DNA from 2 places in the Paenirhodobacter sp. CAU 1674 genome. Region 1 is predicted to be linked to the other one. Evidence: riboswitches for the same ligand, from Rfam matches in the RefSeq annotation. Region 1 holds a riboswitch; the other holds the start of a gene.
What was found. Region 1 has a riboswitch for cobalamin ahead of nrdH (glutaredoxin-like protein NrdH). Riboswitches for the same ligand answer to the same signal wherever they lie in the genome.
Positions count from the first base shown of each region.

Region 2: it holds a riboswitch for cobalamin, as region 1 does, so the genes downstream of both, P2G62_RS00115 (TonB-dependent receptor) here and nrdH (glutaredoxin-like protein NrdH) in region 1, are expected to answer to the same signal.

Region 1 is NZ_JARHUH010000011.1:58,623-62,831, forward strand. It holds gene P2G62_RS15275 (ABC transporter ATP-binding protein) at 1-312, opposite strand, end outside; gene P2G62_RS15280 (TetR/AcrR family transcriptional regulator) at 583-1,224, shown strand; cobalamin riboswitch at 1,358-1,549, shown strand; gene nrdH (glutaredoxin-like protein NrdH) at 1,654-1,875, shown strand; gene nrdI (class Ib ribonucleoside-diphosphate reductase assembly flavoprotein NrdI) at 1,883-2,299, shown strand; gene nrdE (class 1b ribonucleoside-diphosphate reductase subunit alpha) at 2,296-4,209, shown strand, end outside.
Region 2 is NZ_JARHUH010000001.1:25,109-29,317, reverse strand. It holds gene speB (agmatinase) at 1-122, shown strand, start outside; gene P2G62_RS00125 (DUF1499 domain-containing protein) at 119-538, shown strand; gene P2G62_RS00120 (DUF475 domain-containing protein) at 658-1,737, shown strand; cobalamin riboswitch at 1,756-1,953, shown strand; gene P2G62_RS00115 (TonB-dependent receptor) at 2,083-3,972, shown strand; gene P2G62_RS00110 (ABC transporter substrate-binding protein) at 3,959-4,209, shown strand, end outside.

The DNA.
Region 1 (4,209 bases):
GATATTGTCGAGCACGGTCATGCCCCGGAACAGGGCGATGTTCTGAAAGCTGCGCGCCATGCCAAGTGCGGCCCTCGACGAGGCCTTGACGCGGCTGATATCCTGCCCGTCCAGACGCACGGTGCCCGCAGAGGGGCGGTAAAACCCGGAGATGCAGTTGAACATGGATGTCTTGCCCGCACCGTTCGGTCCGATCAGTGCGGTGACCGACCCGGCCTGTGCCGCAAAGGACACGCCGCGCAGCACTTTCAGCCCGCCGAAGGCCAGCGTGACATTGTCGACTTCCAGGGTGGCGCCCCTTGCCTCAGGCATGATTGAACCCACCCCCCATTTCGCATTTCTGCGCCATGACGGCCTTCCTCCCTTGTTGGGTCTTCCAGGTTCAACCGAACCGATTCGTGGTTGGCGTTAAATCAGCAACCACATGATATAAAATGGAAAACCCTGCTCCCTTATGCACAGACCCGCGGCGCCATTCGTTTCCTCCCCCTGGCGGTCTCGGGTTTCTGTTGCTCTAAACTTACTCACGAGTATAGAAACGTTTCAACAGAAATTTTTGCGAAATGAAGGCGCACACGGAAAATGGCAAAGACACCGATCAAGGCCGTGCGCCCCGACCAGGCAGAGCCTGTTCCGGGGGATCGCCGGCGCAACCGCGAGGTCAAGCGCGAGGCCGTTCTGGCGGCGGCGGTGAGCGCCTTCAACGAGAAGGGCTTTCGTGCGGCCTCGCTGGACGATGTGGCCGCCCGGCTGGGGGTGACCAAGCCCACGATCTATCATTACGCCCGGAACAAGGACGAGATCCTGTTCGATTGCGTCAAACGGGGGCTGGAGATCATTCTGGAAGCGATCGCGGCCCTGCCGCAGGACAAGCGCTTGGGGCGGGATCGGCTGGAGGCGGCGATGACCGGCTATGCCTTTGCGATGACGCAGGATTTCTGCCGATGCGTGACGCGCACCGCCGATACCGATTTGGCCGAACCGAGCCGCAAGGAGTTCCGCAAGCTCAAGCGCCATATCGACGATGTGATGCGCGGGCTGGTGCAGGCGGGCATGGATGACGGGTCATTGCGCGCGGGCGACGCGCGGATCGTCACCTTCACCCTGACCGGCGCGCTGAACTGGATCGGGCGCTGGTACGAGCCTACGGGCCAATTGAGCCGCGACGCCGTCACCTCGGGGGTGGTGGCAACCTTGATGGCGGGGCTGTCGAGCGGCGTGTGACCCGCACCCTGACGGCCCACGCCACGCAGCCCTGCAGTGTTCGCAGGGCGGTGACAGCCGCTGCCTGCGGCGATGCCCGCCGCTTGTTTGCCGAATGCGCCAACCAGATGTTGACAAGGCGGCACATTCGCCTGCTATATCGTGTTGTCTTGGTGCCCGCGACTCGTCGTGGGTGAAAAGGGAAGCCGGTGCGATACCGGAGCTGCCCCCGCAACTGTGAGCGGTGAGCTGAGGCCCGTTATCCACTGGCGCGTCAGCGTCGGGAAGGGGGGCCGGAGCGTTCGAACCGCGAGCCAGGAGACCTGCCAGGACATGAGAAACGAAACCGGACGGAGGGTCCGGGGATGTCGTATCTGCCGTGGCCCGTCGTGCCGCGGCGTGCCTCGTCTCCGATCCTTTCGCCCATGAGCACAGGTCAGGAGACCCCGGATGAGCATTACCGTCTATTCCAAACCCGCTTGCGTGCAATGCACGGCCACCACCCGCGCGCTGGCCGCCCGTGGGCTTGCCTTCGATCTGATCGACCTGACCGAGGATGCCGCGGCGCTGGCGCGGGTGACCGAACTGGGTTACCGGCAGGTTCCGGTGGTGATGGCGGGTGACGACCACTGGGCCGGGTTCCGCCCGGACAAGATCAGCGCGCTGAGCTGAGGCCGCTATGGGCGGGCTGGTCTATTTCTCGTCGCGTTCGGGCAACACCGAGCGCTTCGTGCGCACGCTGGGGCTGACGGCCGATCGTATTCCGATCGCGCCCACAGCGCCGATGCCCGCCCCCCGCGCGCCCTTCGTTCTGATCACGCCGACCTATGCCGACGGGCAGGGGCGCGGCGCGGTCCACCCCCAGGTGATCCGGTTCCTGAACGACCCGGACACACGCGCCCATCTGCGCGGCGTCATCGCCTCGGGCAATCGCAATTTCGGGGCGCTTTTCGCGCTCGCCGGGGATGTCATCGCGCGCAAATGCGCGGTGCCGGTGTTCTACCGCTTCGAGCTGGCCGGAACACCCACCGACATCGCCCGGGTCACAGAAGGACTGGACAGGTTTTGGAAGACGCAATTCTCGACCGCGATCTGAGCGATGCCGCCCCGGCGACGGCGGTGCCCGCCGAATGGCAGGGGCTGGATTACCACGCGCTGAACGCGATGCTGAACCTTTACGACGATCAGGGGCATATCCGCTTCGAGGCCGACCGCATGGCCGCGCGGCAGTATTTCCTGAGCCATGTGAACCAGAACACCGTGTTCTTCCATTCGCTGGAGGAAAAGCTGCGTTATCTGGTCGAGGAAGGCTATTACGAAGCGCAGGTTCTGTCCCAATACAGCCCGGCATTCCTTGCCCGGATCTGGGATGCGGCGTTCGGGGCGAAATTCCGCTTTCCGACCTTCCTAGGGGCCTTCAAGTATTACACCAGCTACACGCTGAAGACGCGCGACGGGAAGCGCTATCTCGAACGGTTCGAGGATCGGGTGGTGATGGTCGCGCTGACGCTGGCGCGGGGCGACGAGGCGCAGGCGCTGGCATTGATGGCCGAGATCATCGCCGGGCGGTTCCAGCCGGCGACGCCGACCTTCCTGAACGCGGGCAAGGCACAGCGCGGCGAGTTGATTTCATGTTTCCTGCTGCGGCTGGAAGACAACATGGAATCGATCGGGCGGGGCATCAATTCGGCGCTGCAACTGTCCAAGCGCGGCGGTGGTGTCGCGCTGATGCTGACTAACATTCGCGAACATGGCGCGGCGATCAAGGGGATCGAGAACCAGTCCTCGGGCGTGATCCCGGTGATGAAACTGCTGGAAGACAGCTTTTCCTACGCCAACCAGCTGGGCGCGCGGCAAGGCGCAGGGGCGGTCTATCTGAATGCGCACCATCCCGACATCCTGCGCTTTCTGGATACCAAACGCGAAAACGCCGATGAAAAGATCCGCATCAAGACGCTGAGCCTGGGCGTGGTGATCCCGGATATCACCTTCGAACTGGCCCGCAAAAACGATGACATGTATCTGTTCTCGCCCCATGATATCGCCCGGGTCTATGGCAAGCCGTTTTCGGAAATCTCGATCTCCGAGCGCTATCACGAGATGGTCGACAACCCCAAGATCCGCAAGAAGAAGATCAACGCGCGCGGGTTCTTCCAGACGCTGGCCGAGATCCAGTTCGAAAGCGGTTATCCCTATATCATGTTCGAGGATACGGTGAACCGTGCCAACCCGGTGGCAGGACGGATCACCATGTCGAATCTGTGTTCGGAAATCCTGCAGGTCAACGAGGCGTCCGAATTCAACGATGACCTGAGCTATCGCCATCTGGGAACGGATATTTCGTGCAACCTCGGTTCGCTCAACATCGCCAGGGCGATGGATGGCGGCGATCTGGGCGCGACGGTCGAGACCGCGATCCGCGCGCTCAATGCGGTTTCCGAGATGTCGGCGATCGATTCCGTGCCGTCGATCCGGCGGGGAAATGACGAAAGCCATGCGATCGGGCTGGGGCAGATGAACCTGCACGGGTTTCTGGCGCGCGAGCGTATCCATTACGGTTCGGCCGAGGGCATCGACTTCACCAATATCTATTTCGCCACCGTGCTTTACCACTGCCTGCGCGCCTCGAATGCGCTGGCGCGCGAGCGGGGGCGCAGCTTCGTGGGGTTCGAGGCCTCGAAATACGCCGACGGCAGTTTTTTCGAGACATACACCACCCGCGACTGGTTGCCGGAAACCGAGACCGTGCGCGCGCTGTTCGCGCGCTTCGGCATCACCGTGCCCACGCGCGCCGATTGGGCAGCGTTGCGCGAGGCGGTGATGACGGGCGGGCTTTACAATCGCAACCTGCAGGCGGTGCCGCCCACCGGCTCGATCAGCTATATCAACAATGCCACCTCGTCGATCCATCCGATCACCGCGAAGATCGAGATCAGGAAAGAGGGCAAGATCGGCCGCGTCTATTACCCGGCCCCCTATATGAGCAACGACAATCTGGAATTCTAC
Region 2 (4,209 bases), on a different contig from region 1:
ATGTGGTCGAGGTCTCGCCCCCCTATGACACCACCGGTGCCACCGCGATTGCGGGCGCCCATGTCGCGATGGAACTGATCGCGCTTTACGGCTGGACCCGGCGCCGCGGGGCCCCGGCATGATCCGCATCGGCCTGATCGCCCTGGTTCTGCTGGTGGCGGGCTTCGCGGCCTGGGTCCGGCTGGCGCCGCTGCCCGCCGACCGCTGGCACAAGATGGCCGCCACCAAGACCGAGGGCGACTGGCCCGACACCGGCGGCTTCGAGGCGGTGCGCCAGATCCCCGATCCGCAGGCGCGTCTGGCGGAACTGGGCCGGATCGTCGCGGCCAGCCCGCGCACGGTCTTGCTGGAGGGCAGCGTCGAAGAGGGGCTGATGACCTTTGTCACCCGCTCGGCCGTCTGGGGCTTTCCCGACATCACCAACCTGTGGATCGAGGGTGACCGGGTCCATATCCGCGGTCATCTGGTCTTTGGCCGGTCCGATCTGGGGGTGAACCGCGACCGGATTCTGGGCTGGCTGGGCCGCGCGGGGCTTTGAACGGCGGACGGGCGGGGCCGGTGTTGCGCGCAAACCACTTGCGCAGGATCTGACAGGGGCCGCCTTGCGGGGGCTTGGGCGGCTTCCTATCTGTGCGACATATCCCCACAGGAGCGATCATGCGCACGGCCATTCACTATTTCCGTTGGGCTTTCGGTTTTACCGCAGTGGGGCTGGTTCTGGCCTTCTGGCTGGGCTGGGGCTATTCGGGCAACTTCACCGGCGCGCTGTCGTTCTTTCTGATCGCGGGCGTTCTGGCGGTGCTGGAAATCAGCCTGTCCTTCGACAATGCCATCGTGAATGCCAACAAGCTCAAGGATATGACGCCCGAGTGGCAGCAACGCTTCCTGACCTGGGGCATCGTGATCGCGGTCTTCGGCATGCGCATCCTGTTTCCGCTGCTGATCGTGGTGATCGCCGCGGGCATCGGCCCGATCGAGGCGCTGGTTCTGGCCGCCACGAAACCTGCCGAATATGCGCGCATCATCGGTTCGGCCCATGTCTCGATCGCGGCTTTCGGCGGCGCCTTCCTGATGATGGTGGCGCTGACCTATTTTATCGACGAGGGCAAGGAGGTCGACTGGATCGCCGCCCTCGAACGCCGCCTGCGCGCCTGCGCCTCGATCCGCGGGCTGGAGATCGGTTTCGTGCTGGGCGTGGTGATGTTGTTCACCTGGGTTTTGCCGCCGGGCACCGAGGGCAGCTTCCTGTTTGCCGCCGTCGCGGGGCTCTTGACCTTTCTGGCGGTCGAGGTGCTGGGCCAGGTGCTCGACCGGGCCTCGATGACGACCGAGGCCGCCAAGGGGGGCCTGGGCGCGTTTCTTTACCTTGAAGTGCTGGACGCCTCGTTCAGCTTCGACGGGGTCATCGGCGCCTTCGCGCTGACCCAGAACCTGTTCCTGATCGCAATCGGTCTGGGCATCGGGGCGATGTATGTGCGGTCGATGACGATCATGCTGGTCGAACGCAACACCCTGGCCGAGCTGCGCTATCTGGAACATGGTGCGTTCTGGTCGATCCTGATCCTGAGCGGCATCATGTTCGCCCAGACCCTGATGCACATTCCCGAGGTCATCACCGGCCTTCTGGGGGCAGGCTTCATCGGGTTGGCGCTGCTGTCCTCGGTGCGGTTCAACCGGGCCTGCGCGCATTCTGCGCCCAAGGCCACGGATCTGCCCGAAACGCCCAATAATTCTTGACATATATGCCGTGCGGCGCCAAGAGGGCCGCACTTCGGTTCCGGCCCCAAAAGCCGGATGAAAAGGGAAATCGGTGCGGGCCTCGGCCCAATGCCGGTGCTGCCCCCGCAACTGTAAGCGGTGAGCATGGGCCACGGCCACTGGGGATACCCCGGGAAGGCGGCCCGATGTCACGACCCGCAAGCCAGGAGACCTGCCGAGGCGATCACTGATTTCCACCACACGGGGGGTGTGGGGAGGCGGTTCTTCCCGCTGAAAGGTGACAGCCACCGTCGGCGGAAAGGCATCTTTCCAAAGGCAGATCGACATCGGGGCCGTATCGGTCCGCCGCAGGATACAAGACAGATGATCCGCTCTCGCATGCTTTTGCTTTCGCTTCTTTCCAGCACCGCGCTGGCCGCCCCGGTCCTGGCCCAGGACGTTCTCGCACTGGACGAGATCGTGGTTTCGGGCGGGCTCTTGCCGGTTTCGCAATCGGCCTATGGCCGCGCCTATTCGATCCTGACCGCCGAGCAGATCGCCACGCGCGGCCTGACCACCGTGCAGCAGGCGATCCGTGCCCTGCCGGGCGTCGCGGTCGAGGGGTCGGACCCCTACAACACCCAGGTGCGCATCCGTGGCGGCGAGGGCAATCACGTTCTGGTCCTGATCGACGGGGTCGAGGCGACGATGGGCGAGAATGGCGAATACTATTTCTCGGGGCTGGAACTGGCCGATGTCGAGCGCATCGAGGTGCTGCGTGGCCCGCAATCGGTGATCTACGGCTCGAACGCGGCGACCGGGGTGATCGCGATCTACACCAAACGCGCGCAGACTGCCGGCACCAGCTATCAGACCGGGGTCGAATATGGCACGGCGGGCAGCTATGCGGGCGATTTCGCGGTGCGCACGCGGGGTGAAAAGGGCGAGTTGGCCTTTTCGCTGCAGCACCGCGACGAAGCCGGGTTCGACCAGTCGGGCGATGGCGGGGATCGCGACGGATCGCGCCGCACCACGGCCAATCTGACCGGCCGCTGGCAGCTGAGCGATACCTTCTCGACCGGGTTCACGCTGCGCCATTCCGATCAGGATTTCGATTTCGACGCCGACAACTGGGCGGCGACCGATGCCGACAGCTATATCGTGGACAGCGGCGATTACGGCAAGCGGCGCGAGACGCTGGCCTCGGTCTGGCTGCAGGCCGATACGCTGGGCGGACAGTTGCAGCAGCGCCTGACGCTGAGCGGCAATGATTTCGATACCAAACGCTATGACGCGACCGGCAGCCTGACCTCGATGGCGCTGTCGCAGCGCGAAACGGTGGCCTACCGGCTGGCCTATGCGCTGGACGGGGCGGCGGTCGATCAGTCGCGCCAACGCGTGACCCTGCTGGCCGAGCATGACAGCGAGGTTTTCCGCCGCGAAACCGGCGGCACGCGCTATGCCCGCAACGCCAATGGGCTGGCGCTGGAATATCAGGGCAGCTACGACAACGGGCTGGATGTGCAGGCCGGCGTGCGGCAGGATTTCAACGCCCAGTTCCAGAACGCGACGACCTGGAACCTGGCGGCGTCCTATCCGCTCGGCACCGCGCGGCTGCACGGCTCGCTCGGCAAGGCCGTGGTCAACCCGACGATGTATGAGCAATTCGGCTATACCCCCGGTTTCTATACCGGCAACCCCGATCTGAAACCCGAGGAATCGCTGGGCTTCGACATCGGCGTCGAGCTGCCCTTCGCGGGGGGGCGCGGCACGGTCGATGTGACGCTGTTTGCCGAAAATCTGGAAAACGAAATCGTCTACAGCCCGAGCTATACCACCGCGCTGAACAGCGACGGCCTGTCGCAGCGCCGGGGCGTCGAAGTGTCGGGCAACTGGCAGGCGACTGACCGGCTGGGATTTGGCTTCAGCTACACCTACACCAAGTCGAGCGATGCCGATGGCGCGCCCGAAGTGCGCCGCCCGCGGCACCAGCTGGGGCTGGATGCGACCTGGGCATTCGCGCAGGGGCAGGGCTCGGTCACGCTGGGGATGCGGCATGTGGCCGATACCTGGGACACCCAGTATTGGGGCAGCTATGCCACCGAAAAGCTTGAGGATTACACGGTCGTGAACCTGTCGGGCAAATATGCGCTGACGCCGAAGGTCGATCTGGTGGGCCGGATCGAGAACCTGACCGACTCCGAGTATTCCGAGGTCTGGGGCTATGCCACCGCGGGCCGCACCGCCTATGTCGGGTTGCGTGGCACGTTCTGAGCGCAGGGGCAGGGCGCTGCGCGGCGCCCTGCTGGTTCTGGCCGCTTTTGCGGCCTCTTTCGCACGGGCCGAGCCGCCGCCCGCCCGGGTGGTGTCGATGAACCTGTGCACCGATCAGCTGGCGCTGTTGCTGGCCGATCCGGGGCAGATCGTCTCGCTCAGCCATTTCGCCTCTGACCCGCAGATGTCGGTGCTGGCGGCGCAGGCCGCGGCCTATCCCGCCAACCATGGCCGGGC